DNA from 3 places in the Rhizobium sp. WW_1 genome. Region 1 is predicted to be linked to each of the others. Evidence: predicted binding sites of a transcription regulator. Region 1 holds the regulator's gene; each other region holds the start of a gene.

The links. Region 1 encodes PhoB, which activates phosphate uptake and scavenging genes when phosphate is short. Its sites were predicted from a motif close to TGTCATNNANCTGTCAT; they were not measured.
Region 2: a site for PhoB is predicted at 8,606-8,622, ahead of BJ928_RS08160 (alkaline phosphatase). Genes of this name have one in related genera too.
Region 3: a site for PhoB is predicted at 6,901-6,917, ahead of BJ928_RS26510 (toxic anion resistance protein). Genes of this name have one in related genera too.

What each region holds. Positions count from the first base shown of each region.
Region 1 is NZ_RAIN01000001.1:1,027,605-1,037,857, forward strand. Features, by position in the region: gene BJ928_RS04855 (Hsp33 family molecular chaperone) at 1-684, opposite strand, end outside; gene argF (ornithine carbamoyltransferase) at 733-1,650, opposite strand; gene BJ928_RS04865 (aspartate aminotransferase family protein) at 1,724-2,923, opposite strand; gene BJ928_RS04875 (GcrA family cell cycle regulator) at 3,349-3,879, shown strand; gene phoB (phosphate regulon transcriptional regulator PhoB) at 3,966-4,649, opposite strand; gene phoU (phosphate signaling complex protein PhoU) at 4,681-5,394, opposite strand; gene pstB (phosphate ABC transporter ATP-binding protein PstB) at 5,446-6,261, opposite strand; gene pstA (phosphate ABC transporter permease PstA) at 6,276-7,610, opposite strand; gene pstC (phosphate ABC transporter permease subunit PstC) at 7,607-9,088, opposite strand; gene BJ928_RS04905 (substrate-binding domain-containing protein) at 9,151-10,185, opposite strand.
Region 2 is NZ_RAIN01000002.1:146,052-156,304, reverse strand. Features, by position in the region: gene BJ928_RS08200 (class I SAM-dependent methyltransferase) at 1-388, shown strand, start outside; gene BJ928_RS08195 (ABC transporter ATP-binding protein) at 378-1,166, opposite strand; gene BJ928_RS08190 (iron ABC transporter permease) at 1,174-2,202, opposite strand; gene BJ928_RS08185 (iron ABC transporter permease) at 2,205-3,209, opposite strand; gene BJ928_RS08180 (ABC transporter substrate-binding protein) at 3,234-4,202, opposite strand; gene BJ928_RS08175 (ABC transporter permease) at 4,295-5,581, opposite strand; gene BJ928_RS08170 (ATP-binding cassette domain-containing protein) at 5,578-6,264, opposite strand; gene BJ928_RS08165 (hypothetical protein) at 6,270-6,734, opposite strand; gene BJ928_RS08160 (alkaline phosphatase) at 6,812-8,566, opposite strand; gene BJ928_RS08155 (Lrp/AsnC family transcriptional regulator) at 8,892-9,386, shown strand; gene BJ928_RS08150 (class I SAM-dependent methyltransferase) at 9,562-10,253, shown strand, end outside.
Region 3 is NZ_RAIN01000010.1:203,594-213,846, reverse strand. Features, by position in the region: gene clpA (ATP-dependent Clp protease ATP-binding subunit ClpA) at 1-2,440, shown strand, start outside; gene BJ928_RS26540 (Dabb family protein) at 2,529-2,819, opposite strand; gene BJ928_RS26535 (HIT family protein) at 2,833-3,261, opposite strand; gene BJ928_RS26530 (GNAT family N-acetyltransferase) at 3,405-4,592, opposite strand; gene BJ928_RS26525 (glycerophosphodiester phosphodiesterase) at 4,716-5,435, opposite strand; gene BJ928_RS26520 (RidA family protein) at 5,435-5,902, opposite strand; gene BJ928_RS26515 (cell envelope integrity EipB family protein) at 6,038-6,865, shown strand; gene BJ928_RS26510 (toxic anion resistance protein) at 7,081-8,160, shown strand; gene BJ928_RS26505 (VWA domain-containing protein) at 8,166-9,740, shown strand; gene BJ928_RS26500 (5-bromo-4-chloroindolyl phosphate hydrolysis family protein) at 9,748-10,253, shown strand, end outside.

The sequences.
Region 1 (10,253 bases):
GACATGGTCGCGCGCGCCGGTATCGCCGTCGCCGCCGTGAATATCCGGATGGCGCATGCGTTCCGGCGCTTCGGGCAGGAACTGCGCAATCAGGCCGCCGGCGCGCCAGCGGTGACGCGGCTTGCCGTTCTCATCGCGGTCGAAGAGCTCTGCAGCCCCCAGACGCACACGCGTCGGGATCTGTTCCGATTGACGGAAATAGGTGCCGGCAATCTCCTCGAGAGAAGCGCCGTCGAGCGCGACGATGCCCTGGTAGGGCTGCGTGAAACGGCCCTGATCGATGGTGAAGGCAAGCACGCCCTTACCAAGCAGTTGCTCGGGCTCGGTCCGGCCTTCGGCGACCGCCTTTGCCAATGCCTCTTCATCGAAGCGGGCATAGGCGCGGACATTTTCCGGCGTCGAGAAATCGGCGACCAGAAGATCGACCGGACCGTCGCCCTTGGTCTGCACGGTGAACTTGCCCTCGAACTTCAGCGAGGTGCCGAGCAGGACAGTGAGGACGATGGCCTCGGCCAGAAGGCGCGCGACCGGCGTCGGATAGTCGTGCCGGGCGAGGATCGCATCCAGCAGCGGACCGAGCTGCACGGCGCGGCCGCGCACGTCCAGACCTTCCACCTGGAAGGGAACGACGTGATCGTCACCAGCGAAATCGAACTGACCCAGCGAGGCTGCATTTTCGGCCATTGCTTTACTCCTACTGCGCCCGCGCCCTCAAGACGCGGCTTCATATCCTCAGATCGCGCCCAGGCACCAAGCAAGAATCGACTTTTGCGCATGAAGGCGGTTTTCCGCCTCATCGAAGACAACGGATTGCGGACCGTCGATCACCTCGTCCGTCACTTCCTCTCCGCGATGGGCGGGCAGGCAATGCATGAACAACGCGTCTTTGCCGGCCTGTGCCATCAAAGCCTTGTTGACCTGATAGGGCTGGAAGACGTTGTGACCGCGTGCCCGGTGCTCCTGATTCATGGAAACCCAGGTATCGGTTACCACGCAATCGACGCCGGCGACCGCACGGTCTGCATCATGCGAGAGCATGATTTCGGCGCCCTCGTTGCGGGCCCAGTTCAGATAGTGATCCTTGGGCTCGGAACCAAGGGGTACGGCCATATTCATGCGATAGCCGAAGCGCGCCGCACCTTCGATCAGCGAATGCAGCACGTTGTTGCCATCGCCCGTCCAGGCAACGGTCTTGCCCTTGATCGGGCCGCGATGCTCTTCGAAGGTCATGATGTCGGCCATGATCTGGCAGGGATGGGTATCATCGGTCAACGCATTGATGACTGGAACGGTCGCATGTTCCGCCAGCTCCAGCAGGCGCGAATGGTCTGTCGTGCGGATCATGATGGCATCGACATAGCGCGACAGCACCTTCGCCGTGTCGCCGATCGTCTCGGCGCGGCCAAGCTGCATTTCGGTGCCGGAGAGGAACAGCGTCTCGCCGCCAAGCTGACGCATGCCGACATCGAAGGAGACGCGGGTTCGAGTGGATGGCTTCTCGAAGATCATCGCCAGCATCTTGCCGGCCAGCGGCTTGTCGGCCGTGCCGGCCTTCAGCGCGTTCTTTCGCACGATCGCGTCATCGATGATGTTGCGCAGATCGGCGGCCGGAACGGCAGAGAGGTCGAGAAAGTGTTTCGGAGAAGCCATGTCCTTACCTGTACTCCAGAAAAAACAATAACGCCCGCGTGGGGCAGGAACGCCCCGATTGCGGGCGTTGAGTTCAAGCCGATTTTTTGGTGCGGGCAATACGCGCACGTTCGGCCGCACGCTCGAGACGAGCGAGACCTTCGCGTGCCTCCTCAGCCGTCACGACCAGCGGCGGCAGCAGGCGGATGACGTTGTCGCCGGCCGGCACGCCAAGCAGATGCTCGGCGCGGATCGCCTGCAGCAGATCCGCCTGCGGAATGGCCGCCTTGATGCCGAGCATCAGGCCTTCGCCGCGTACGTCCTCGATGATATCGGGGAAGCGATCCTTGAGCGAGGCGAGCCCCTGGCGGAACACCAGCGCGATATCGCGCACATGCTGCAGGAAACCCTCTGCCAGCACGATGTCGAGGACGGCGTTGCCGACTGCCATAGCCAGCGGATTGCCGCCATAGGTCGATCCATGCGTGCCCGCCTTCATGCCCGAAGCGGCTTCCGCCGTCGCAAGGCAGGCACCGAGCGGGAAACCGCCACCGATACCCTTGGCGACCGCCATGATATCGGGCTTGATGCCAGCCCATTCATGGGCAAAGAGCTTGCCCGTGCGGCCGACGCCGCATTGGACTTCATCGAGGATCAGCAGCATGCCGTGCTCGTCGCAGATCTCACGCAGCCCGCGCAGGAATTCGTTGGTCGCCGGACGGATGCCGCCCTCGCCCTGCACCGGCTCGATCAGGATCGCGGCCGTCGCGTCGGTGATGGCAGCACGCACCGCATCGAGATCGCCGAACTGAACCTGATCGAAGCCCGGCGCCTTCGGGCCGAAGCCCTCGATATATTTCTCCTGACCGCCGGCGGCGATGGTCGCGATGGTGCGGCCGTGGAAGGCGCCTTCGAAGGTGATGATATGGAACTTTTCAGGATGCCCCTTGGCAAACTGATAGCGCCGCGCCGTCTTGATGGCGCATTCCAGCGCTTCCGCACCCGAGTTGGTGAAGAAGACCTTGTCGGCGAACGTCGCTTCCGTCAGCCGCTTCGACAGCTTCTCCTGGCCAGGCACCTCATAGAGGTTGGACAGATGCCAGACCTTGTCGGCCTGCGCCTTCAATTCGGCGACGAGATGGGGATGCGCATGGCCGAGCGAGTTGACAGCAACGCCGGCGGCGAAATCGAGGTAGCGCTCACCGCTTTCCGTGACCAGCCAGACGCCCTCGCCTCGCTCGAACCGCAGTGGAGCGCGCATGTAGGTGTCATAAAGCGGCGTGGTCTCGGCCATGGCCATATCTCCTCGATCACAACTTTAAGGACCGATCGCTTCGGCTTGATGAAACGGGTCCGAAAAAATCAAAAATGCCGCCTTGCGGCGGCCCGGGCACTATTGATGTTTTGCACCGCGATGTCAACAAAACTGGCGCTTTGGCAGGTGCGAGAAAGCGCTTGCGGGCAAAAGAGATGGGTTCGACGGCGGCTATTGCAGAAATGCCACGCCCGGACAGCAAGTTGGGGAAAACCTCGAAATCGATTCCTCAAGATTCCGCCGACTCTTGTCACGGAGTCAGCCTCACACTAGGTTAAAAAGCAATTGCTAGACTGCATGCGGCGGAACTAGTCACCACAATTTTAGAGCGTTTCGTGCCTCGTTCCCATCCGAGGCAATGGTGAGGGATTCTGCCATCGGAAACGCGACAGCGGAGACAGGGCATGAATTGGACAGACGAACGCGTCGAGAAGCTGAAGAAGCTATGGTCCGAAGGATTGAGCGCCAGCCAGATCGCTGCGCAGCTCGGTGGCGTGAGCCGTAATGCCGTCATCGGCAAGGTGCATCGCCTGAACCTTCCCGGCCGAGCGAAGGCGGGCGGCACGACAACCGCAGCGCGCACGCCGAAGCGCAGCGCTGCCGCACCTCGCCCCGCCAGTTTCGGCTCGCGCGTTGCAACCCGTACGGTCGTCACCCGCCAGCAGGGCGCAACCATGCTGAAGGAAGAGATCGAGGTCGATTCCGTCAACGAAATTCAGTATCGCCCGGCTGCAAATGTCGTCGTTCCGATCTCCCGTCGCCTCGGCCTGACGGAACTGACGGAGCGCACCTGCAAGTGGCCGGTCGGCGACCCGCTGAAGGATGATTTCCACTTCTGCGGCAACGACAGCCCGGATTCGTCGCCCTATTGCACCTATCACCAGCGCCTGGCCTACCAGCCGGTGCATGACCGCCGGCGCAACAACAACGGCTGAAATCCAACGCAAGACAAAGAGAAACGGGCCCCTCGAGGCCCGTTTTCTTTTTCCGCCGCTATGTCGATGCCTGAGCGGCTAACCGCTCAGGCTTCCATGGAATAGCCCGCGCCGCGAACGGTGCGGATGACATCCTGCATATTGGAGAAATTCAGCGCCTTGCGCAGGCGGCCGACATGGACGTCGACGGTGCGTTCGTCGACATAGATGTCGTGTCCCCATACGCCGTCGAGCAGCTGCGAGCGCGAGAAGACGCGGCCCGGCGAGGACATCAGGAATTCCAAAAGGCGGAATTCCGTCGGCCCCAGCCGCACTTCGCGGCTCTTGCGATGGACGCGATGCGTCTCGCGGTCCAGCTCGATATCGCCGCAACGCAGCACCGTGGAGAGAACCTCCGGACGGGCGCGCCGCAGCATCGCCTTGACGCGGGCCATCAGCTCCGGCGTCGAGAACGGCTTGACGACGTAATCGTCCGCGCCGGTCGAAAGCCCGCGCACGCGCTCGCTTTCCTCGCCGCGGGCCGTCAGCATGATGATCGGCAGGCGCTCCGTCTCCGGCCGCATACGCAGCCGGCGGCAGAGCTCGATGCCGGATACACCGGGGAGCATCCAGTCGAGGATCAGAAGATCCGGGATGCGCTCCTGGAGACGCAACTCGGCTTCATCGCCTCTGAGGATGGTGTCAACCTCGAAGCCCTCGGCCTCGAGGTTGTAGCGCAGCAGAACGCTGAGCGCTTCCTCGTCTTCTACAACAGCAACTCTTGGAACCATGCGCCTATGGTCTCCCTTCTTCGCTTCCAGATTATTCCGTCACCGCGCCGACGGTATTGGCGGTATCGTCCTTCGGGCGCTCGCCTTCGGGCTGAGCACCCGTCGCCATGTAATAGATCGTCTCGGCGATGTTGGTGGCATGGTCGCCGATGCGCTCGATGTTCTTGGCGCAGAAGAGAAGATGCGTGCAGGTGGTGATGTTGCGCGGATCTTCCATCATGTAGGTCAGCATCTCGCGGAAGAGCGAGGTGTACATCGCGTCGATTTCCTCGTCGCGTTCGCGGATCGACACAGCCTTGTCCGGCGAGCGGGTGGCGTAGACGTCCAGAACTTCCTTGAGCTGGCTCAGAGCCAGTTCGGAGAGGTGCTCGATGCCGCGGGCGAGACGGCGCGGAACGCCCGTGCCCTGCACCGCGATGACGCGCTTGGCTGTGTTCTTGCCGAGATCACCGACACGCTCCAGATCGGAGGCGATGCGGATCGAGCCCATGATTTCGCGAAGGTCGGCGGCCATCGGCTGACGGCGGGCGATGGTGACGATCGCCTTGTCGCCGACTTCGCGTTCGGCATGATCGAGGATGACGTCGTCGGAGATGACCTTCTGTGCAAGAGCGGTGTCACTGTTGACCAGTGCGCGTACGCTGTCGCTGACCATCTGCTCGGCCAAGCCGCCCATTTCCGCAATGCGGCGCGTCAGGAACTTCAGGTCTTCGTCGTAGGCAGAGAGAATGTGAGTGGAGACCATTTTTCTATCCTCAAGGTGAACTGTGTGAAATGTGCCGCGCGCCTGACATCATCAACCAAAACGGCCCATGATGTAATCCTGCGTGCGGAAATCGTCGGGATTGGTGAACATCTTATCGGTGTCGTTCTCCTCGACCAGATGGCCGAGGTGGAACATTGCGGTACGTTGCGAAACGCGGGCTGCCTGCTGCATGGAATGCGTCACGATGACGATGGTGAAGTTTTCCCGAAGCTCGTGGATGAGATCCTCGACCTTGGCGGTTGCGATTGGATCGAGCGCCGAGCACGGCTCGTCCATCAGGATGACTTCCGGGCTGACGGCAACGGCGCGGGCGATGCACAGGCGCTGCTGCTGGCCGCCCGACAGGCTCGTGCCGGCGTCGTGGAGCCGATCCTTCACCTCGCCCCATAGACCGGCTTTCTGCAGGCTGGTTTCGACGATATGCTCGAGATCGGCTTTCGAACGATGCAGGCCGTGGATGCGCGGGCCATAGGCGACATTCTCGTAGATCGACTTCGGAAACGGATTCGGCTTCTGAAAGACCATGCCGACGCGCGCGCGCAATTCCACCACGTCGATGCTGTTGTCGTAGACATCCTGGTCGTCGAGCGTGATCTTGCCGGTGACGCGGCAGGTCTCGATCGTATCGTTCATGCGGTTGAGGCAGCGCAGGAAAGTGGACTTGCCGCAGCCGGAGGGGCCGATCAGTGCCGTCACCGTATTGGCACGGATCTTCAGATTGACATCGAAGAGCGCACGCTTGTCGCCATAGAAAACCGAAACGTCCTGGCCGATCATCTTGTAGGGGATCGTCATCATCTTCCTGGTCAATGCTCTTTCGCTTGCGGCTTCCGTCATCATGTTCATTTTCCGGCCCTCCCCTACCAGCGCCGCTCGAAACGGCGGCGCAGCAAGATCGCGCCGATATTCATCGCGACAAGGAAAAAGAGCAGGACGATGATGGCACCGGACGTTCTCTCGACGAAGGCACGCTCGGCTTCGCTTGCCCACATATAGATCTGCACCGGCAGCGCCGTCGAAGGATCGAGGGGCGATGCCGGATAGTTGGCGACGAACGCGACCATGCCGATCAGGAGCAGCGGCGCGGTTTCGCCGAGGGCATGCGCCAGCCCGAGGATCGTGCCCGTCAGAATGCCGGGCATGGCAAGCGGCAGCACATGATGGAAGACCATCTGCATCCGCGAAGCGCCGAGACCGAGCGCCGCGCTGCGGATCGACGGCGGCACGGCGCGCAGCGCCGAACGCGTGGCGATGATGATCATCGGCAGCGTCATCAGGCTCAGCACGAGACCGCCGACCAGCGAGGCCGAACGCGGCAGGCCCATCACGTTGATGAAGACCGAGAGGCCCAGCAGGCCGTAGACGATCGAGGGTACGGCTGCGAGATTGTTGATGTTGACCTCGATCAGGTCCGTCAGCCGGTTCTTCGGCGCGAACTCCTCCAGATAGATCGAGGCGGCGACACCGACGGGCAAGGCAAGCACCAGCACGGTCAGCATCAGATAGAGCGAACCAATCAGCGCGACGCCTAGGCCGGCTGCTTCCGGCCGGCTGGAATTGCCCGATACGAAGAGGCCGCTGTTGAAGGCCTTGTACAGCGCACCGCTATCGCCGAGCTGCTTCATCCAGGCGACCTGTCGGTCGGATACCTTGCGGTCCTTTTCATCGACCGTGAGATCGATCTGGCCCTTGTTGGCGGAATCGATATTGGCACTGGCAAGGAAGGTGACGTTTTCGGTCGTCCCTATGATCGCGGGGTTGGCGACGACACGGTCGCGCAGCGCGACCCTGGCGCCTTCCGACACCATCGCGGTCGCCTCGCGAACGAGGGCGCGATTGGCCGGATCGATGCCAAGCACCTTCACCAGCGCGTCGCGAACGAGAACCGGATAATTGGCAGCAATCAGCACCTTCGGGTCGCTGGCGCGCTTGCCCGTTGGATCGATCACCTTCTCGGTAAATTCGATCGGCAAGGTGATCGAGGTCTGGACGAAGGCGGTATAGCCGGTGCGGACCACGGTCGAAACGAGGATGATGAGGAAGACGAGACCGAAGATGACCGCGGTCATGCCGTAGGCGCGGAACCGGCGCTCGGCGGCATAGCGCCTGGCGATGCCGATATCGCGACGCGCGGGCGCGCCTGGCGTCAGGCCGCGCGGCATGTTCAGCTGAGGGGAGGATACAACATCGCTCATTCGTATTGCTCCCTGTAGCGGCGCACGATGTAGAGCGCATAGACGTTGAGGCACAGCGTCAGGCAGAAAAGCGTGATGCCGAGCGCGAAGGCGACGAGCGTCTGCGGCGACGTGAATTCCAGATCGCCGGTCAGCTGGTTGACGATCTTCACCGTAACCGTCGTCATCGGCTCGAAAGGATCGAGCTGCATACGCGCAGCCACGCCCGCCGCCAGCACCACGATCATCGTTTCGCCGATCGCCCGCGACGCCGTCATCAACAGCGCACCGACGATGCCGGGAAGGGCGGCCGGCAGCAGCACGCGCTTGACCGTTTCGGAACGCGTGGCGCCAAGGCCGAGCGAACCGTCGCGGAGCGAGCGCGGTACGGCCATGATGATATCGTCCGACAGCGAGGAGACATAAGGGATGAGCATCACGCCCATCACGAAGCCCGCCGTCAAAACGCTCTGGGCTTCGATGAAGCTTCTATAGTTCCCGGTCATCAGACCGTCGATCTCGGCGGAGATATCGCGCAGGAAGGGACCGACCGTAATGAGAGCGAAAAAGCCGTAGACGATCGTCGGAATGCCGGCCAGAACCTCCAGCATCGGCTTGGCGATGGAGCGCACGCGGGCCGAGGCATATTCGGCCATGTAGATCGCCGCGAACAGGCCGATGGGCACGGCAAACAGCATGGCGACGAAGCCGATATAGATCGTACCGGCCAGCAGCGGGATCAGGCCGAAGGTGCCCGACGTCTGCGAGCCGGCGCCGGCAAAGCGCGGGTCCCAGACGGTGCCGAAGAAGAATTCATTGGCAGGCACCATGCTGAAGAAACGCGCCGCCTCCGAAAGCATGGAAACGACTATCCCGACGGTCGTCAGCACCGCGATGGAGGAGGCTATGATCAGCGCGCCGAGAATGACCTGCTCGACACGGTTGCGGGCACGAAAGCGCAGCGCAATGGCACGCAGGCCGTAAACCGCGCAGAGCAGCGACAGGACGATCGCCGCTGCCGACATTACCACGCGGCTCACTTCGCGCATGCTGTTATACTTGTTGGCGGCATCGATCATGTAGCCGGTGGGGCGAACGGCGAGGGGGACGCCCTTCTGCGCCAACAGCAATTGCAGATCGGCCTTGCCGCCGTCGACATCGGCAAGTTCCCCGCTATCGAGCAGGCGCATGCCGTGGGCGATGCTGCGCACCATGCCGTAGCTGAGATTGAGTTCGGCCTGCGGAAGAGACTGAACCTCCTCCGGAAAGGATTTGATCACCAGGCGGTCGATGACCATCGGGCTGACGATCAGCCAGGCGCAGACGAGCGCCAGAGCCGGAAGCACCGCCCAGATCGCGGCATAGGCGCCATGATAGCCGAGCCGGGAATGCATGGACGAAGACTTGCCGCCCGACAACGCAGCCGCCCTCACCCGCCCCAGCACAAAAGCAGAGGCGCCGAAGACCGACAAGCAAAGCAGCAGCAGCGATACACTCATTCCCATTCCCCGGCGAACGCCGGCGCAGCAACACGCCGCGCCGCCGTTCAGCCCTTACGCACTCACATGATCTTCCCGTCCGCGAAATCCTTGCGGATCTGGTCGCGCTCCACATCCGGCGCCGGCACAAGGCCATATTCCGCCAGCGGGCTGTCCGGTCCGATCATCTGATCGCTCGTGAAGAAATCGACATATTCCTTAAGCCCGGGGATGACACCCAGATGGGCCTTCTTGACGTAGAAGAACAACGGCCGCGATACCGGATAGGTACCGTCAGCAATCGTCTGGCCCGAAGGCACGATGCCGCTGACGGTGGCGACCTTCAGCTTGTCGGCGTTGTTCTGGAAGAAATACAGGCCGAAGACACCGATGCCGTGCTTGTTGGCATTGATACGGGCCAGCGTCTCGGGATAATCGCCATCGATATCGACAGCAACGCCATCCTTGCGCACGGCGATGCACTTCTTCGCCTGCTCGCCGGCATCGGAAACGGCGGCCTTGATGACATCAGTCGCACCCGAAGCCTTGCAGCCGGCGGCCAGCACCCTCTCTTCGAAGACTTCGCGCGTGCCGTGCTTCTCGCCCGGGATATAGGCAGCGATTTCGAAGTCCGGCAGCGACGGATTGATCTCAGACCACTTCTTGTACGGGTTGGCGACCAGCTTGCCATCGACGACCACTTCGGCGGCAAGGGCCTTATAGAGATCGACCGGCTCGAACTTGATGTCCGGATTGCTCTTGTCGAAGGCGAAAACGATACCGTCATAGCCGATCTTGATCTGCTGGATATCAGCAACGCCGGCGGCCTTGCAGGCCTGGACTTCATTGTCCTTGATCGGGCGCGACGAGTTGGCGATGTCGATGGAGTCAGTTCCGACGCCCTTGCAGAACTCCTTAAGGCCGGCGCCGGAGCCGCCGGACTCGATCACGGGAGTCTTGAAATTGGTAAAAGTCTTGCCGAAGGATTCGGCAACGATCTTGGCATATGGAAATACGGTCGAGGAGCCGGCGACCTGAATTTGATCGCGGGCCGCGGCAACACCGGTAAAGGCAGCCGACGCAACCAGTGCAAGAATGGATATTTTCAAAGCATTCATAACGAATCCCCCTAATGAGCTTTGAAGAGCGCTGTGGTGGACGCCACATCCACCTTTTCCAGCAGTCC
Region 2 (10,253 bases), on a different contig from region 1:
CTGGGTCGAGGAATTCGATCTCGCGATCAGCCACGAAGTCATCTACCTCGTCGAGGATATCCACGCGCACGCAGCGGATATCTGGAAGGCATTAAGGCCCGGCGGCGTCTATTATGCCGTCACCGGCTGCCATACGGACAACCCGCTTTGGCCGAAGTGGCGCGATCTCGTCGCCAAGCGCACGAATACCGTCGTCCAGGATCGTTCGATTTCCGACTACGGCCGCGCCTTCGCCAAGGCAGGCTTCGCGGTCTCCGGCCGCAAGCTTGAATATGACGGATTCATCCCCTTCGTCGAGGATGGCTGGACGCCTGACTTCGCTGATGCACTCGACTACTATACCCAGACCAAGATCGTCTTCCGGCTCGTCAAACCCCTCAATGGCTGAGCCGCTTAAGCTCGACATCGAAATGCGGCGGTGCGTCCGGGCTTACCTGCACGAACCGCCCTTTCACCCGGAAAGTCCTCTCGATCAGTCCGCTTTCGGCGAGCGCCCTCGGCTCACCGTCGAAGCGCAGCTCGCCCTTTTCCAGCAATGAGATGCGATCGCTGACGGCAATCGCCTGATTGATATCGTGGATTGCCATGATGATGGTGACGCCCCTCTCGCGGCTCAGGCGATGAACCAGATCCAGCACCTCGACCTGATAGCCGATATCGAGGAACGAGGTCGGCTCATCGAGCAGCAATATGCCGGCTTCCTGCGCAAGTGCCGCTGAGATCCAGGCCCGCTGCCGCTCGCCGCCGGAAAGCTCCTGCAGGGTGCGGTCGGCAAGGCTCGAAAGTCCGGTGCTCTCAAGCGCCCATTCGATCGCCTCTTCATCCCTACGATCGTAGCTGCGGAAAAGCCCGACATGGGCGAAGCGGCCCTGCCGCACCAGCTGCGCGATCGTCATCTCGTCCGGTGCCGAGGGCTGCTGCGGCAGGAAGGCGAGTTTCTTGGCAATCGCGCGCCGCGACATGGTTGCAACCGAGACATCCTCGATCGTCACCTTCCCCTCGGCTGGGGCAATCAGGCCGGCAAGCGCCTGCAGGGCCGTGCTCTTGCCCGAGCCGTTCGGGCCGATGAGCGTCCGGATCTCGCCCTTCTGCATGGCAAGCCCGAAGCCGCTCAGCGCCTTGCGACGACCATAGAAAACGGAGAGTTGCGAACAGGACAGCGGCATGGCGATCTCACGGAATTTTTCTCAAGAGGACAAGTAACACGGGCACGCCGACAATCGCGGTGACGACCCCGATCGGCACTTCCTCCGCCTGCCCGGCGAGGCGGCCGATCAGATCGCCGAGCGTAACGAAGATGGCGCCAAGGACGACTGTGAGAGGCAGAACCAAGGGGAAATGCCGGCCGGCGAGAAAACGCGCCAGATGCGGGACGACAAGCCCGACGAAAACAATCGGGCCGACGGCACCGACGGCACTTGCCGCAAGGGCGCAAGAAACTAGGAGGACAACGGAAAACTGCCGGCGATAGGCAAGGCCGAACGAACGGGCGACCTGCGCATCGAATTGCAGCATGACCACGGGCCGATAGATCACCGGTAGGACGAGGAGGCCTGCGATCGTGAACGGCAGGAGAAACAGCGCATGGTCCCAGGTGCGTGCGTAAAGGCTACCGGAAAGCCACTCGAGAATGATCTCGATGCGCGCCGATCCCCAGCCGGCAATGAGGCCGACCGCAAGCGCATGCAGGACCGCACCGATGGCAACACCGCAGAGCGTGATCCGCAGCGGGCTGAGCTCGAGCCGAAAGGCGAGCAGATAGATGATGCCGCCGGCGATCATTCCGCCGGCAAGACCTGCGACCGGAAGCCAGGCGATCGGCAGTTCCGCCACCGTATTCTCGCCGGGATTGAAGATGTAGACGGTGAAGAGCAGGAACAGCGTGACGGTCAGCGTCGCGCCCTGCGACACACCCATCAATGAGGGATCGGCAAGCGGGTTTCGCGTGATCGTCTGCAGGAGCAGGCCGGCTATGCCGAACTGAATGCCGGCAAGAATACCGGTGACGATGCGCGGCAACCGAATATCGAGAATGATCGATTGCGCCTCGGGCGAGCCCTTGCCGCTGAAAACCGCCAGCACATCGGCAACAGGCAGATCGACAACGCCTAAGAATATCGAGGCAATCAGTGAGAGAAGCGCAATGACGATGACGATCGGCAGCATGCCTCTTCGCGGCAAATAGGTGGCGGGGGCATCCATTATCATAGGCCATGCCCCCGAAATTGCAGGCGACCGCGCTGGATGAGGTAGATGAAGACAGGGCCGCCGATCAGTGCCGTGATGATGCCGACGGGAAGTTCCTTCGGAATGGCGATCGTGCGGGCGATGAGATCTGCGACCGTCACGATCAGAGCTCCGATAGCGGCAGAAAGCGCGATTTCAGAGGCCGCACCGCGCGGCTTCAGCAAGCGGGCGATATGAGGCGCCGCCAACCCGACGAAGGCGACCGGCCCCGCAACAGGTGCGACACCGGCGACGGGACAGACGCCGAGCACGAGCAGCACAGGCTTCCAAAGATTGAGCTGCACGCCCATGCCTGCGGCAGCATGATCGCTGAGCGCAAACATGCCGATCACGCGATGGAGCGCCAAGGCACCCGCAACCCCGACGACGACCCAGGGGAGCATATAGGTGAGATGCGACCAGGACCGCCCTTGAAAGCCGCCGGAGAGCCAGAACAGGAGCGACGTCGATTGTGGCCCGGTCAGAAGCAGCACGTAGATCGTGATCGCGCCGAGAAACAGCGAGATGCTGACGCCAGCAAGCGCCAGATGCAGCGGCCGCCCCTGCCCACCCTTCGAGACCCAGAAGGTGACGGCAGCGGCCGCAAGGCCACCCGCAAGGCCAACGAAGGGATAATAGGTGGACGAAAGCCAGGGAAGGAAAACGAAACAGCAGACGATCGGCGTGACAGCGCCGGCGGTGACGCCGGTAATTCCGGGGTCGGCGAGCGGATTTCGCGTCAATGTCTGCAGGAGATAGCCGGAGACGGCAAGTCCGGCGCCAGCAACGGCTGCAGCAAGGCTTCGCGGCAGGCGCAGTGTCCAAACGAGGATCGAATTGATCTTGCCGTCCGGCGCAAAGAGAGCCCGGCCGGCGTCCGCAATCGTCAGGACCTTCGCGCCGGGCAGCAAACCGATGAAGACGATCAGAAGGGTCGCAGCGACGAGGACTGTGATCATCGCCAGCGACTTGCGCGCATTCATCGTGGCCACGGCCCGAAGCACTTTTTACTTCTGGATATCGGCAGGAATGATCTTGGCGGCTTCCGCCCTTACATCGACGGCGGGGAAAGCATCCGGATACAGATAATGCGCGGCTTCGCGCAGCACAATTTCGCGCGCGATCGGACCATTGGTCTCGACCCACTGATCCCCAACGTAGAAGACCCGCTTGTTCTTGACGGCGGTCAGTTCCTGCCAGATCGGGTTGTTCTCATGCGGGCGATCCGGGCCGGAGTCGTAGATGAACAGGACTTCGGGGTCTTTCTCCAGCATGGTCTCCAGGCTCAGATCGATGCCGAAGGGGCCACCGGGCGTTTTCGGTCCGGCGATATTGTCGCCGCCAATCGCGGCAACGATCGAGGCTGAGGTGTTTTCCGTATGGAAGGCGAAGGGTGTCTCGCCGCCCCACATGATCGCAAAGCGCGGATGCACGTTCTTCGGGGCCTTGGCGGCGATCTCATCGAGATGCTTGTGGAAATCGGCATTCAGCTGCAAACCGCGTTCGGGCTTGCCGAGGATCTTCGAGAATTCGGCGATTTCCTTATCGCTCTCCGTCAGAAGCTCCATGTTGTAGGCGAGATAGGGCGCAATCTTTTCGAGCTGCGGCGCGTTGCCGACCGTATAGCGACGGATGGCGACGATGAGATCGGGCTTGGCTTGCGACAGCAGTTCCAGATTAGGCTTGGCGCGCTGGCCGATCTGCGCCATCTGCGCGGTCAGGCCGAGGAGAAAATCCGGCTGCCGGCCCGCCGTCATATAGGTGCTCGCGACCGGCTTGATGCCAAGAGCGAGGGCGACGTCGTCGGCAAAATAAGAGATGGCGGCGATCCGCTTCGGCTGTACGGGCACATTGACCTTGACGCCACGATCATCCGTCACGGAGAGGGTCTTTGCATCTTCCGCTGCGGCAGAACCGGCAGCCAGCAACGCGATCAGGCCGAACATTGAAGCGATTTTAATTGCACCATTCGCCATCACGAGATCCTCCATCAGATGCGCGAGATGGCTTTAGTCAATAAACAGGAGTTTTGCAATCCAGTTTCACCTCGACTTTTGCGGGTGCCGCATCAGGCGCGCAGCGCCGTAGCCGGACTGGAGCGCAGAGCACTGATCGCCGGGACGATGGAAATGATAGCAGCAACAGCAGCAAAGCCGCCGACGAGCCATAAATCGTCGAAGACGAAACCAACAGGCAGACGCACCGCTGTCGATGCGGCGAGCCGGGCGGAGATGGTCAGTGCTGCGAGATAGCCAAAGACGATGCCGAGCGCGATGCCGGCGGCAAACAGAACGAAGAGCTCACCCCAGACAAGCGAGACGATCGAGCGGACCGGCGTGCCGAGCGCACGCAAGGCACCGATCTGCCGGCGACGCGCTCCGACATGCATGATCGTGACAAGCACGATCGCGGCAATTACGGTCGCCTGCGTTCCAAGCGCGATCGCCAACAAGAGGCTGCGGGCATCGCCAAGCGTCGCATAGAGCCTCGTCAGCACTTCCGCGGGAAAGACGCCGAGCGTCGCGCCGGTGCGATATTCCTGCCGCAGGCGATAGGCATCGGCAATCGTCTTCGGCTTCACAAGAACGGCCGGAACGCCGGGTGTCTGCGCGTTGAAATGCTCATCGATCGGGGCGTCTGCATCGACGTGACCATGCTCGTGCCCATGGTCTTCGTGATGATCCTGGCCGGGGTTCTCAGCGCCATGCGCATCCGCCTCGTCGCCATCATGGTCGTGGTGCCCGTCCTCTCCATGCATGCCGTGCAACTGCCAAACCGCACGGATCGGCACGAGGATCGCCCGGTCCCAGGCCGTGCCGGTCGGCGCCATGCGACCGGTAACCTTATAGGTGATCGCGGTATGGGTTTCGCCGCCGGTTTCGGCCGTGCCATGCATCGGCTTGATTTCCGCACCCTGCGACAAGGCGACGTCGGAGCCGACCACCGCCTCGCCGAGGCGCGAGAACATCGCACCTTGCGCCAGCGATGGCGAAAGGGAAGAGATCAGGCCAGTGGTCGTGCCGACGATCGGATGCCCGTAAGCGGAATCGCCGAAGCCAACGGGCGCGGCCAGCTCGACGCGCGGATCATTGGCGAGACGTGAAAAGACGGCGCCCTCCATCAGCGGCAGCGGCGCGGGCTGGAGGAAGACGGCGGAAAGCGCCAACTGCGTTTCGCTGCCGGCTGCCCCCACAAGCAGATCGAATTTTTCGGCGGCGCGCGCGCTGCCGAGACGAACCGCCCGCTCCTGCAACGTGACCGTTACGCTCAAGGCAACCGATAGGGCAATCAGCACCACGACGGCCAGCGCTCCACTCCAGAAGCGCCGGAGATCGGCGAGAATGAAAGTCATCATTGCGCAACGACCTCTTGGCTGTCCTCTTCGATACGCCCGCTCGCCAGATTGATGCGGCGGCCAAGACGCTCGGCAAGCGTGGCATCATGCGTCACGACGATCAGCGTCGCCCCCTCTTGCGCCGACAATTGCAGCAGAAGCTCTGCAACATCGCTGCCAGCACGGCGATCGAGGCTCGCCGTCGGCTCGTCCGCAACGATGACGCCCGGACGCGACAGCAGCGCGCGGGCAACGGCGACGCGCTGCATCTCGCCGCGCGACAGAGTTTCGATCTTCTGTTGCGGGCGAGCAATGCCGGTGGCAGACAAGAGTTTCAGCGCACGCTCCCGCTCCTCAACCGTGAGACGCCGCGCCAGCTTCACGGGAAGCACGACATTCTCGAAGGCAGACAGGCCGGGAAACAGATGAAAGTCCTGCATGACAAGGCCGATATTGCGGGCGCGAAAGGCATCCCGGCGAGCGGAGGAAAGGCGCGTGATCTCCGTCCCATTCCACGACACGCTGCCATCCCTCACGTTTTCCAAACCGGTAATGGCATTGACGAAGGTGCTCTTGCCGGAACCGGACGCACCCGTGATAGCCAGCCGGCCGCCAGCCGGTAGATGAAGCCGGTCAATGGCAAGCACCGGCGCGGCCAGACCCGGAAAATGCATCTTCAAGCCGGAAACGTCGAGAGCGAGCATGGAAATCAAACAGTCCTGAAGGAGGCGTCCCTCAGACGCAATTGGCTGATGAAGCCGGTTTCGGGGTCCGTCCACGAGCCGTATTCCAGCACGCCGCGTGCCATGATCGGCGCGTTGTACTGGACGAATGTCTGCTTGGAGGCGAGATAGACGACCATGATATTGTCAGGCCAGTCGGCATCGGAAGAGCAGAACGGGCAGAGCGACATCGGGATTTCCGTGAGCACGAAGAAGGCGGCCTCCGCCTTCAACGGCGGTGCCATGAAGCCATTGATGACGATTTCCTTGCCGCTCAACTGCTTTACCTTGTCGGAAAATTCGAGACCGAGCGGGCCGAAGCTCTTGTAGAGCTGATCGAAGCCCAGTTTCTCGGAGGCGCTGGCGCGCATCGCGACGCCCATGACCGGCAAGGTCGCGACAGCAGCCAGAAAATTCCGGCGATTGATGGTGGCGATCGGATTCTTCGACATCGCATGACCCCATAAAAGATGGAGAAAGACAGGCGGCCTAGAAGCCGCCTGTCCGTGTTCGCATGGTCTCTAAAGGCTTACATCTTCTCGGTGCCGAGCGCGAAGGTGTCGGCCAGCACGCGATAGACGTCGCTCTGTTCCATGTAGCCACGGAAGCCTTCAGCACCGGGGCCGGCAGCCTGCAGCACGACATCGTCGACCGCGTGGACACCGCTGTCCTCGTCCTTCGGGATGTTGCCCTGCACGAAGACGGCACCGGGCACGTCCTTGTAGGCTTCGTTGGCGACATATTCCTTCTTCTCGTTCTGGATTGCCGGAACGAAAGGACCGTCGAGCTTCGGACGGAAGGTCTCGTAATGGTCGGGACCGTTATTGGCAGCAATGAAGAGACGACGGGAAACGTCGACGCGATCCGGATAGCCGTCGCCATCCTTGTCTTCATAGTTCGGGAAGCCGGCGGCCGCATAGGTGCCGACCTTCTCGCGCATTTCGGTGCCCGGTTTGTCGTCGTCGACAGTGCCGATGATCGAGACGCCATGTGTATGGTCGCCGGTGACGACGATCAGCGTGTCCGGGTTCTTGGCCTGGAACTCGCGAGCAACGGCAACGGCCTTGTCGAATTCGATCGTATCGACCAGAGCACGATCCCAATCCAGCGGATGGCTCATCTTGTCGATAGATGCGCCTTCGACCATCAGGAAAAAGCCCTCGGGGTTCTTGGAGAGCTTGTCGAGCGCGACCTTGGTCATGTCGACGAGACCCGGCTGGTTCGGGAACTTGCCGACGGTACCCTTTTTCAGGAACTCGCGATCGAGCGTGACGTCGAGATTGCCGGTGTGGAACAGGCCAAGCAGCTTGTCCTGGTTCGACCCGGCAGCCGCCGCCAGCTCGTTCTTGTCGGTTGCAACGGCATAGCCTGCATCCTTGAAGAGCGCGATATAGTCCTTGTCGTCCTTGCGCTTAGAACCGGGAACATCCTTGGCCAGGAAGTAGGCCGAGCCGCCGCCGAGCAGCACGTCCGGCTTGACGTCGTACATCATGCCGACGATCTCGGCCTTGTCGCCGCGCTTGCGCGTATGGGATACCAGCGCTGCCGGCGTTGCGTCTTCGACTTCGGCCGTGGTCACGATGCCGAGCGACTTCTTGCCGGTGCGACGCAGGGCTTCGCCGATCGTTTCGACCTTCGGATCGTCGAGGCTGGCCGGCGTGCGGTCGGCATAGACGCCGAGCGCGTTCACGGCGGACTTGTGACCGGTCATATAGGCCGACATGGTGTTGGCGCTGTCCGTCGCAATAGCCGACGTCGACGAGGTGCCGATGAAGGCGACCGGCGGGATGTCGTCCATGGCGAGGCGGCCATTGGCCTTGCCTTCGGTCATGCCCTTGGACATGATGCGGGCGCCGGTGCGATGCGCAACGGAGAGACCGTCACCGAGCAGGAAGATGATATTCTTGGCCTTAGGCGTCGCGGATGTGCCGTAGACGTCCCAGTTGACGGATTTTTTCTCGTCGCCTGCCGAAACCTCGACCTTGTACTGGCCGGGCTTGCCGAGCTTGACGCCGCGCAGGATCAGAGCCGAGCCAAGGACCTTGTCCTCAGCGCCCTTTTCTTCCGCGACGAAATCGGCAGCCTTGCCGAAGACGGCGTCGTAGCTTTCGCCGTTGACGGTGACCTTCACGTCCTCCGGCTTGACGACTTTGCTGAATTCCACCTTGAAATCGAACGGCGAACCGGCGAGTACCGTTGCCCGGTCCAACGGGTAGACTGTCGCTGCATGGGCCGCGCCGGACAATACGGTCGCAGACATCATGGCGAGAAGAAGTTTACGCATTTTTTACCCCCTGCGTTGGTTGCTTCCCACCCCCCACTTATAAAAGCCACATGACAATCACGTAAAAAAGCGTCAACTTTCTGCAACCGGAAATTCAGATGGCACAATCGATAAGTAAAGCTGATTGTATGTGCAGCATCTAAAAAGGCCGATGCAAGCATCCACGATCGCATAATATCTCTTCCCTTCATTCGCACCAAGCCGGCTGAAAGCCACCGCATCCACCGCGCAAGACCTGGCGACGGTGCCGCCTGAAAATTTGCAATTTTCAGAAGGAGGGATCAAATTTGTACAAGCTTCGTGAGGATCTTGGGAGTTTTGCGCAATGGATGAACAGCTCGATAAGTTGGACCTGCGTCTGCTGGAAGAATTGCAGAAGGACGGCAGACTGACGAACAACGAGCTCGGCGAACGCATCGCGCTGTCGCCGTCGCAATGCTCCCGCCGCCGCACCAGGCTGGAGGCCGAAGGTTATATCCGCGGCTACCAGGCCAATCTCGATCGGCAGAAGTTGGGGTTCGACATGCTGGTGGTCATTTCCGTGACGCTCGCTACCCACAACAGGGATAATGCCCGCCGTTTTTCGCAGCTCATCAACGGGCTGCCGGAGGTGTTGGAAGCCTACGCGCTGACGGGCGAGATGGATTACCACCTGAAGGTGGCAACCCGCGGGCTCGCGGGCCTTTCGAGATTCGTCAACGACGTGCTGCTGCCGCACGAATCGGTGCAGCATGTGAAAACGTCGATCGTGCTTGACACGCTCAAGACCTTCGAGGGATTTCCCGTACCGACGGCACACAACTGGCACGGCGACCGGTAAACGACTGCTTCGCCCGGTTCCAGATCTCCCAAAGGCACGGTTCGGGTGGCTGCCGACGATAAAGCTGTGACTAGCGCGGTCCATCAAGGACAGAGGGCGGGTGAAGCACTTGCTTTGCGGCTATGCTCCCTTCCGACAATTCGGAAGAGTATATCTCCAGCGAGGACGGGCTTGCATGACATACGTGGACGTACAGGTGCGGCACCTCGAAGGTTTTGCCGAGACACTTCTAAAGTGTAATCATCTTTATCACCCGAATAGCGACTCCATTGCTTTGCTCAATGCTGTCAATAGCCGGCGACAGATCGAGATATTCGATTATGGTCGCTCGGCCGATGCTTTCACCCGTGCGTTCGGAATGCGGAATTCTCTGAAGTGCCTGCGAGCGCTTTCCAGCCTCGGAGGGGCCATCCACCAATATGAAAGGGTGTGCGATCTCGGCTGCGGCTCAGGCGCCTTCAGTCTCGCTTTTGCCTATCTCGCCGACAATCCCGATCTCGAGCTTCGAGGCCTGGACGCCTCGGAAAGTCAGCTTCTGCTGAGCCGGGAACTCATGTCGACTGCCGGGCTTCCCGGGCGCTTTGCCTTCGAACGACGAAACCTGCCGGCGCAGATCGGCTATCTCCCCGATCTGACCATCGCCTCCTACTGGTTTTGTGAAAACGACCACGTGATTACCAATCCCGCATTGTTCGATCTCATGGTCGGCCGCGAGATGCTGATCGTCGACTATGAAAAGATCATCGAGCGCATTGCTATTTGCCTTCCAAGAGGATTCCGCATCTTAGCGCGAAACAGCGCTCTTGTCGAAATTCCCGCCGCGCTCACCAATTTCGTCGCTCAGGAATGGGCAAGCGTCTACAGCAT
Region 3 (10,253 bases), on a different contig from region 1:
TCTGCTTTTGGCGCTGGTAGACGACGCCGATGCCGCAGCTGTCATGGGCGCGTGCAATGTTGATCTCGACGCGCTCCGTAAGACTCTGACTGAATACGTCGATAATGAACTCTCCAACCTGGTCACGGGCTATGATGAGGACTCGAAGCCGACCTCCGGCTTCCAGCGGGTCATCCAGCGCGCCGTGATCCATGTACAATCTTCCGGCCGCGAGGAAGTGACGGGCGCCAACGTTCTCGTCGCGATTTTCGCCGAACGGGAAAGCCACGCCGCCTTCTTCCTGCAGGAGCAGGAAATGACCCGCTACGACGCGGTCAACTATATCTCGCACGGTATCGGCAAGCGCCCGGGTTCCTCCCAGACCCGCACGCCGCGCGGCGCCGAAGACACCGAGTCTGAAAGCAAGCCGACTGCTCGTGGCGAGCAGGAAGAGGGTAACAACAAGAAGCAGCAGGACGCGCTGAAGGCCTACTGCGTCAACCTCAACGAGAAGGCCAAGAACGGCAAGATCGATCCGTTGATCGGTCGTCACTCCGAGGTCAATCGCACCATCCAGGTGCTTTGCCGCCGCTCGAAGAACAACCCGCTTTACGTTGGCGATCCCGGCGTCGGCAAGACGGCGATTGCCGAAGGCCTTGCCAAGCGGATTGTCGAAGGCAAGGTCCCGGAAGCGCTGGCTGACGCCACGATCTTTTCGCTCGATATGGGCACGCTGCTTGCCGGCACCCGTTATCGCGGCGATTTCGAGGAACGCCTGAAGCAGGTCGTCAAGGAACTTGAAGAGTATCCCGGCGCCGTGCTGTTCATCGATGAGATCCACACCGTCATCGGCGCAGGCGCCACGTCCGGCGGCGCTATGGATGCGTCGAACCTGCTGAAGCCGGCTCTTTCCTCGGGTGCGATCCGTTGCATCGGGTCTACCACCTACAAGGAATATCGTCAGTTCTTCGAGAAGGACCGGGCACTCGTCCGTCGCTTCCAGAAGATCGACGTCAACGAGCCGAGCATCGAGGATGCCATCGAAATCATGAAGGGCCTGAAGCCCTATTTCGAAGAGTATCATCACCTGCGTTACTCGAACGACGCCATCAAGACGGCTGTCGAACTGTCGGCTCGCTATATCTCCGACCGCAAGCTGCCGGATAAGGCGATCGACGTGATCGACGAGACGGGTGCCGCCCAGATGCTGTTGCCACCGTCCAAGCGCCGCAAGCTGATCACCGAAAAGGAGATCGAAGCGACGATCGCGACCATGGCCCGCATTCCGCCGAAGACGGTTTCCAAGGATGACGAGATGGTTCTCGCCAACCTCGAACAGGAACTGCGTTCGGTCGTGTACGGCCAGGATACGGCGATCGAAGCGCTGTCGACCTCGATCAAGCTGGCTCGCGCCGGCCTGCGCGAGCCGAACAAGCCGATCGGCTGCTACGTCTTCTCCGGCCCCACCGGCGTCGGCAAGACCGAAGTCGCCAAGCAGCTTGCCTCGTCGCTCGGCGTCGAATTGCTGCGCTTCGACATGTCGGAATACATGGAGCGTCATACGGTTTCCCGGTTGCTCGGTGCACCTCCCGGCTATGTCGGTTTCGACCAGGGCGGCCTCCTGACCGATGGCGTCGATCAGCATCCGCATAGCGTGGTCCTGCTCGACGAAATCGAGAAGGCGCATCCGGATATCTTCAATATCCTGCTGCAGGTCATGGACCATGGCGCGCTGACCGACCACAACGGCAAAAAGATCGACTTCCGCAACGTCATTCTGATCATGACGACCAATGCGGGCGCTTCGGAAATGGCCAAGGCCGCCATCGGCTTCGGCTCGTCCAAGCGTACGGGCGAGGATGAAGAGGCGCTCAACCGCCTGTTCACGCCAGAATTCCGCAACCGTCTGGATGCGGTCATTCCGTTCGCACCGCTGCCGACCACGGTTATACATAAGGTCGTTCAGAAGTTCATCATGCAGCTGGAAGCGCAGCTTTCGGAACGCAACGTGACCTTCGACCTGCACGAGGACGCCATCGCCTGGCTGTCCGAGAAGGGCTACGACGACAAGATGGGCGCCCGTCCGTTGGCGCGCGTCATCCAGGAAAACATCAAGAAGCCGCTGGCCAACGAAATCCTCTTCGGCAAGCTGAAGAAGGGTGGCGTCGTCACCGTCACGGTCGGCAAGAAGGAAGACGGTTCGACCGGCATCCTGCTCGACGCGACCGCCGATACCGCTCCGATCCGGCCGAAGCCGGAAGCCGAGGTGGGCGAACCACATGTCGAGGCGGATGAGGATGACGGCGACACGACCGTCAAGGCCAGAAGCCGCGTCGGCAAGGCTGCAACGGCAGCGGATAGCCGCCGCTCGGCCAAGGCCTCTACTTCGGGCGAGAACGACGAGTCGGAAGGCAAGTCGCCGCGCAAGGGCGGCACGGTTCCGAAGGTTCCGCGCAAGTAATCGCCGACTGGTGATGTTAGGAAACGAAAGGCTGCATTGGAAACAATGCAGCCTTTTTATATGCGTATTTTAATTATCTAATGTAATGCTAGAGCTTTGTGTAATCGATTTCGAGAAAGGCCTCGACTTCAGGCGACCAGCGATCCCTGACAAAAGCGACATGGTCGGGGTGGATGTTATAAGCGTCGTAGCCCCCTTGATCATCGAACTCCATTGAGAAGCCGAAGGTAAAATCATTCTTCGGGCTGGTTTGCCGAAGCTGTTCGAAGTTCCGGACGCTCGGTATACCCTTGAGAATAAGGGCATCCTTGAGGAAGCTGGCCTCTTCAGCTGAGCCGGCGGCATGTTTCAGCCGAAAGGCGACGGTATGACGAATCATATGCGCCTCCCGCTCAAGCCAGCGCTTCGATGATCTTCCTGGCGTTCTCCGCCAGCACCGCGCCATCTTCCATCTTGCCCGAGTGCGGCTTCAGCGCGACGCCTTCGAGCCGCGGAATGACATGGAAATGCAGGTGGAACACGGTCTGGCCGGCGGACGGCTCGTTGAACTGGGCGATATAGACGCCGTCGGCGTCAAAGGCTTCCTGAACGGCGACGGCGATCTTCTGGACGACCGTAATCGCGTGCTGCAATGCAGCCGGATCGGCATCAAGGATATTGCGGGAAGGGGATTTCGGTAGCACCAGCGTATGGCCTGGCGATTGCGGCATCACGTCCATGAAGGCGACCGTGTGCTCATCCTCGTAGACGCGATAGGAAGGGATGTCGCCCTTCAGGATCTTCGCGAAGATATTGTTGTCGTCATAGGCGGGGCTGGTCATCCAGTGTCTCCTCGTCTTGCGTTTGCTGTTGTCCAGAATAGCTGGAGCAATTCCAGGAAAAGTGTATAGCGGTTTTCCGTCCGGAATTGCGTAAAAACAAAAAGATAGAGCGTTTTCGCGATTCGAAGAAAAGCGGAAAAGCCCTAGATATCCTGCCGTTCGCCTTTGCGGAAGGGGCTGTGCTCAGTGAGGATTTCGCTCATCTCCTCCACCTGTTCCCGCTCTTGTTTCAGGTAGTCGGCAACGGCGCGCCGCAGGCCCTGATGGCCGATATAATGTGCCGAATGCGTGATGACCGGAAGATAGCCGCGCGCCAGCTTGTGTTCGCCCTGTGCGCCGGCCTCCACCCGCTTCAGCCCCTTGTCGAGGGCAAAGTCGATCGCCTGATGATAGCAGACTTCGAAATGCAGGAAGGGATGATCCTCGATGCAGCCCCAGTGCCGGCCATATAGTGTTTCTCCGCCGATGAAGTTGATGGCGCCGGCGATATAGCGGCCCTCGCGTTTGGCCATGACGAGCAGGATGTCGTCAGGCATGCGCTCGCCGATCAGCGAATAGAATTTCCGGGTGAGGTAAGGGCGGCCCCATTTGCGGCTGCCGGTATCCATATAGAAGGCGAAGAATTGATCCCAGATGTTTTCGGTGAGATCGCTTCCTGTCAGCCAATCGATGCTGATCCCATGCTCGACCGCCGCGCGCCGCTCTTTCTTCAGTGCCTTGCGCTTGCGCGACGCCAGCGTCTCCAGAAAGGCGTCGTGATCAGCGTAGCCCTCGTTGATGAAGTGAAACTGCTGGTCGGTGCGGTGCAGATAGCCATCGCCTTCGAAGACGGACGCTTCCTCTTCCGGCAGGAAAGTGATGTGCGCGGAGGAAACGCCGAGCTGCCGTGTGACTTCCTTGAGGCTTTCGGCCAGCGCAGGCTGCAGTACGCTGCGATCCTGTCCCTCGGCGACGAGGAGCCGCGGTCCCGTGGCGGGCGTGAAGGGAATGGAGCATTGCAGCTTGGGATAGTACCGGCCACCGGCTCGCTCGAAAGCGTCGGCCCAGCCATGGTCGAAGACATATTCGCCCTGGCTGTGGCTCTTCAGATAGCCGATGACGGCACCGAGCAATTCGCCGCCGTCGTTTTCCAGCAGCAGGTGATTGCCAAGCCAGCCGGTCTTGTCGGTCGCGGAGCCGGACTCCTCAAGCGATGAGAGGAAGGCGTGCGAGACAAAGGGATTATATGGCAGCACGCTGCCGGTTCTGGATGCCCCGGCGAGCTTCGACCAGCTTCCCGGGGCGATATTCTTGAAGGATCGTTCGACTCGAATGGATAATTCGTCTGTCATCAAATTCTTGCGCTAAGAAGGAAGGGAGGGCTCTCACCGCTGCGCCATGCATCCAAGGGGACGCGCCACAGGCGCAGCGATAATTTGGGTTTGCGCAAAGCCTCGCCTTCAATCGATCCCGATTTACGAGACTATGCGCGGGTCAAAACCTTCGAAGGTCATCTGGTCTGCATTGGCAAATGTATGTTTGCGGGCCGCTTCGTCGCGCACGGTCCAGGTGATGACCGGAATACCGCGCTGGCGCTGCGCCGTGACAAAGGGGTTCGGCAGGTGGCCGTAGAAGTACGAGATGAAGTCTAGCCCAAGATGCATGGCTTCGTCATGCTGAAAAAATGTCTCGGGCTTGTTTCCTTCGGCTGTAAGCCCGACCGGGTAGGATGCTTCCAGGCTTTTGAGGTCCTTGAGCAACCAATGGTCGAAGCTCATGAGCGCCACATGTCCCTTGTAGCCTTCGAGCACTTCCAACACGGATTCCGCAAAGCCCTCGTCATCGCCTTCGCGTCCCTTCAGCTCCAGCACCAGCGGCACCTTGCCGTCGCAAAGCTGCAGAAGCTGCTTCAGCGTCGGGATCTTGTCCTTGGTGCCGCCGATCGACAGCAGGCCGAGTTCGGCCGAGGTACGCTCGCGCACTTCGCCAGGCAGGTTGCAGACGCGCTGCAGGTCGTCGTCATGGAAGACGACCGGAACGCCGTCCGAAGCGTAGTGCAGGTCGCACTCGATGGCGAAGCCTGCCTCGACGGCGCGGCTGAAGGCTGAGAGCGTGTTCTCCCAGACTTGCCTGTTCATGTCATGATAGCCGCGGTGAGCGACGGGACGCTCGGTCAACCAGGCAAGCTTGCTCATCAGGCAATTTCCAGAATGGCATCGATTTCGACGGCGGCGTTCAGCGGCAGGGCTGCCATACCGACGGCGGCGCGGGCGTGCTTGCCGGCTTCGCCGAGTACGTTTGCGAGAAGATTGGAAGCGCCGTTGATCACAAGGTGTTGTTCGACGAAATCAGGGGTCGAGGCGACAAAACCGTTCAGCTTGATCAGGCGCTTGATGCGGCCGAGATCGCCGCCGAGGGCAGCCTTCGCCTGGGCGAGAATGTTGATGGCGCAGAGTTCGGCAGCGCGCTGGCCGCCGGCAACGTCGACATTCTTGCCGAGATGACCCGTCACGGCGATCTTGCCGTTTTCCATCGGCAATTGGCCCGAGAGATAGAGAAGATTGCCGCTGATGACGTAGGGAACATAGTTGGCGGCCGGTGCCGCAGCCTGTGGCAGAACGATGCCGAGTTCCTTCAGGCGGCCCTCAATAGCGTCGGACATTTTCATCTCCCGTTTTGTTGTAAAAACTTCAAAAATCCGGCATCAAGACTAAATTCCGTCACTTAGGATCGGCAGCCTCGTTTCAGCCGAAAGCGTTCTTATAACATCGCGTGCGAGTCCAACAGGAGATAATGAATGTTCCGCTCGAGTCTTGCAGCCACCGTTGTTTCGGGGCTGGGCATTCTGTCACTGGGGACTTCGGCGGCCTATCCGGCCGGTCCGAGCGGGCTGATCGCGCATCGCGCCGTGTATGATCTCGAGCTCAAGGATGCCTCGGACCGCTCCGGCATTTCCGGCATGGTCGGCCGCATGGTCTATGAGTTCGACGGTTCCGACTGCACGGGTTTCACCACCAACTTCCGCTTCGTGACGAAGATCGATACCGGCGATTCCACCCGCGTCAGCGACCAGCAGACGACGACCTTCGAAGACCTCGGCAAGCGCCTGTTCCGCTTCGAGACCAAGTCCTATACGGACAACCAGCTCGACAAGGACGTGCGCGGTGCGGCAAGCGACGACCAGAAAGGCATCAAGGTCGACCTCACGCAGCCGCACAACAAGCAGGTCCAGATCATCGAAAGCCGCTTCCCGACCGAGCATATGCTCGACATCATCCACAATGCGAAGCTCGGCAAGAATTTCTTCGAGGCGCAGGTCTTCGACGGTTCCGATGATGGCGACAAGCCGCTGATCGCGACCACCGTTGTCGGCAAGGAGCAGACACCGGGCAAGGACGATCCCGATGCCGATAAAGCCGGCGCCTTTGCGACGACGCCTTTCTGGCCCGTGACCGTCGCCTATTTCAACGAAAAGTCCACGGGCGATGCCACGCCAGTCTACCGCATGTCCTTCAAGCTCTACGAGAACGGCATAACGCGCGATCTCACCATGGACTATGGTGACTTTGTGCTGACCGGCAAGCTCACCAAGCTTGAAGTCCTCAATACCAAGGCGTGCCAATAGCCCCAGGACGGGCTGCGCCCAGGACGTAAAATCATCGTCATAAAACTGTGATCCAAGTTTCACTATGGTGTGAAAGGATCGGCACGTGTGGGTGAGTCTGTCTTTGCCCGCGCCGATCAGGAATTGTAGTGGGGCGCGCGGGGGAATGATCGTCTTGGGGGCGGTTGGTAATTTTTGCGGTCGGCTCCGTGTTCATGCACAGGAAAGCACGACTTATGAGCAATACCGATATCTCCGCCAGTTCCAGCAATAGCCTGCCTGTCGCCGTCGCCGATCCGGCGGAGATCGCTCGCATCGGCGACAGCATCGACCTGACCGACCGCGCCGGCATTTCCGTCTATGGCGACCGTGCCCAGCAGGCCGTTTCCGACTATTCCGACCGCATCCTGCGCGAGGTGCGCAATCGCGATCTCGGCGAAGTCGGCAAGCTTTTGACCGATATCATCGTCAAGTCGAAGAAGCTCGATCCGGCCTCGCTTAAGGACGAGGGTTTCCTGTCGCGGATGTTCTCCTCGTTCAGGGCGAAGCTGGAGCGTTTCAAGGAACAGTTCGAGGACGTGGCCGGCCAGATCGATCGCATCGGTCTCGAGCTTGATCGCCATAAGGATGTCCTGCGTCGTGATATCGCGCTTCTGGACGACCTGCATGAGGAAACCAAGCAGTCCATCGTGCAGCTCGATGCCTATGTGCAGGCCGGCAAGACGTTCGCCGAGCGCTTTCGCACGATCGAACTTCCCCGGTTGAAGAGCGCTGCCGATGCTGCCTCGGCCAATCCCGGCGGCGGCATGCTGGAGGCGCAGGTCTATCAGGATAGTCTGCAGGCGCTCGATCGGCTGGAAAAGCGGGTCTTCTACCTGCAGCAGGCTCGCCAGCTTGGCATCCAGCAATTGCCGCAGATCCGCATCGTCCAGGCGGGTGATGAAACCCTGATCGAGAACCTGCAGGCGACATCGGCGCTGACCGTGCCGGCATGGAAGCAGAAGATGGTTATCCTGCTCGGTCTCACCCAGCAGAAATCGGCGCTCGAGCTGCAAAAGACGGTCACCGACGCCACCAACGACATGATCCGCCAGGCTTCGAAGATGATGAAGGATCAGGCGATTGCCATAGAACAGCAATCGCAGCGCGGTATCGTGGATATCGACACGCTCGCCGCCGCCAATCGCGACCTGATCGACACGATCGGTGGCGTCCTGAAGGTGCAGGAGGATGGCCGCGCCAAGCGGGCCGAGGCGGAGCAGCGGATGCAGAAAATGACTATCGAGCTCAAGAAAGCAATGATCGAGGCGCGGTAATTCGCATGACAATCCGCACATTCGTTACCGGCCTGACGCTCGCGGCGGCTCTTGCGCTGAGCGGCTGCAACGTCGGCGGGCAAGGCCCGAAATTCTCGATTATCTCCGGCTCGGAAAACACGGTTCTTCAGCCGATCGTCGAGGAGTTCTGCAAGGAAAAGAAGGCGAGCTGCAGCTTCACCTACGAGGGCACCCTGGATATCGGCCTTGCTCTCCAGAGTGAGAAAGGCGTTGAGCAGGACGCAGTCTGGCCGGCGTCGGGCGTGTGGGTCGACATGTTCGATACCAAGCGCCGGGTGAAGTCGCTGACGTCCGTTGCGCAGATGCCCGTCATTCTCGGCGTGCGCAAATCCAAGGCCGAAGCGCTCGGCTGGGTCGGCAAGCCGGTCTATATGAAGGACATACTGGCGGCGGTGAAGAACGGCTCGCTGAAATTTCTCATGACATCGGCGACGCAATCCAATTCCGGCGCCAGCGCCTATCTCGCGATGCTGTCGAGCGCGCTCGGCAACAAGCCGGTCATCGAGCCGGGCGATCTCGACAAGCCCGACGTGCAGGGCGCGGTGCGCGCGCTGCTTGGCGGTGTCGAACGTTCCTCCGGCTCGTCGGGCTGGCTTGCGGATCTCTATACGGATTCTGCCGGCAAGGGCGTGCTCTACGACGCCATGTGGAATTACGAGGCGATCCTGAAGGAGACCAACGACAAGCTCACCGGCATGAGCAAGGAGCCGCTCTACGCGATTTACCCGGCCGATGGCGTCGTCGTTGCCGATTCGCCGATCGGCTTCGTCGATCATGGGCGAGGGCAGGAGGTCGAGACCTTCTTCAATCAGCTCGTCGACTATTTGCGCTCCGCTGCGGTGCAGAAGCGCATCGCCGATACGGGCCGCCGTATTCCCCTTTCCGATATCGCCGCCAAACCGGACCCAGCATGGAATTTCGATCCGACCCGGATCGTGACGGCGATCCGCATGCCGGAGCCCGCCATGATCCGCCAGGCGCTGGATCTCTATCAGGTGGCGCTGCGCAAGCCGTCGTTGACGGCTCTCTGCCTCGATTTTTCGGGCTCGATGGGGGGCAAGGGCGAAGAACAGCTGCAGGCGGCCATGCGGTTCCTGTTCAATCCGGATGAAACCGGCAAGGTGCTAGCGCAATGGACGCCGGCCGACCGCATCATGGTCATTCCCTTCGACGCCAACGTGCGCACCACCTACGAGGGCACCGGAAACCCGGCTCAGCAGAAATTGCTGGTCGACCGGGTCTCCCGCCAGCGTGCCGGCGGCGGTACGGATATGTATGCCTGCGCGAGCAGGGCGCTGGACTGGATGAAAAAGACGGGTGATCTGTCATCCTATCTCCCGGCGATCGTCATCATGACCGATGGAAAATCCGATGATGCCAATGGCGATTTTATGAGCCGATGGGCCTCCGTGAGCCCGCATGTGCCCGTATTCGGCATCACCTTCGGCGATGCGGACAAGCGGCAGCTCGATGCGCTCGCACAGGAAACCTCGGCGCGCGTCTTCGACGGCCGTGGCGATCTGGTCAGCGCATTCCGGGCGGTGCGCGGCTATAACTAGGACGATAATGCGCAATTGGTTCGGCAATGACTGGAACTGGATCGTGGCGGGGCTTGCCGCTGCGATCGTCGTTCCTGTGCTCAGCTTCCTTGCGGGGATGCCGATATGGATCGCCGCGATCATCGGTCTTCTGGTCTTCGTCGGCCTGATCTTCGTCCTTGCGCCCAAGCGCATGTTCGAGGGGCTGGATGCCAAGGCGATCGGCAGGGGACGTATGGAGTTTGCCCGCGATCTGTTGAGCACGGCGGCACCGGCCGCCGAGAGGCTCGAGGCATCGGCAAGACAGATCGGCAGCAAGGATGTGGCAAAACGGGTGCGGCATCTAGCGGAAATTGCCGCGGACGTCTTTGCCAAGGTGGAGGCCAATCCGGAAAGCGCAGGCACCGTCAGGCGGTTCCTCAGCTATTATTTGCCGAGGGCGGCTGAAGTCGCGGAAGGTTTCGCGGTGATCGAGGCGAAGCGCCAGCCGGATGCCGCGCGCCTGCAGGAGGTCGGCCTCGTTCTGACCAAGCT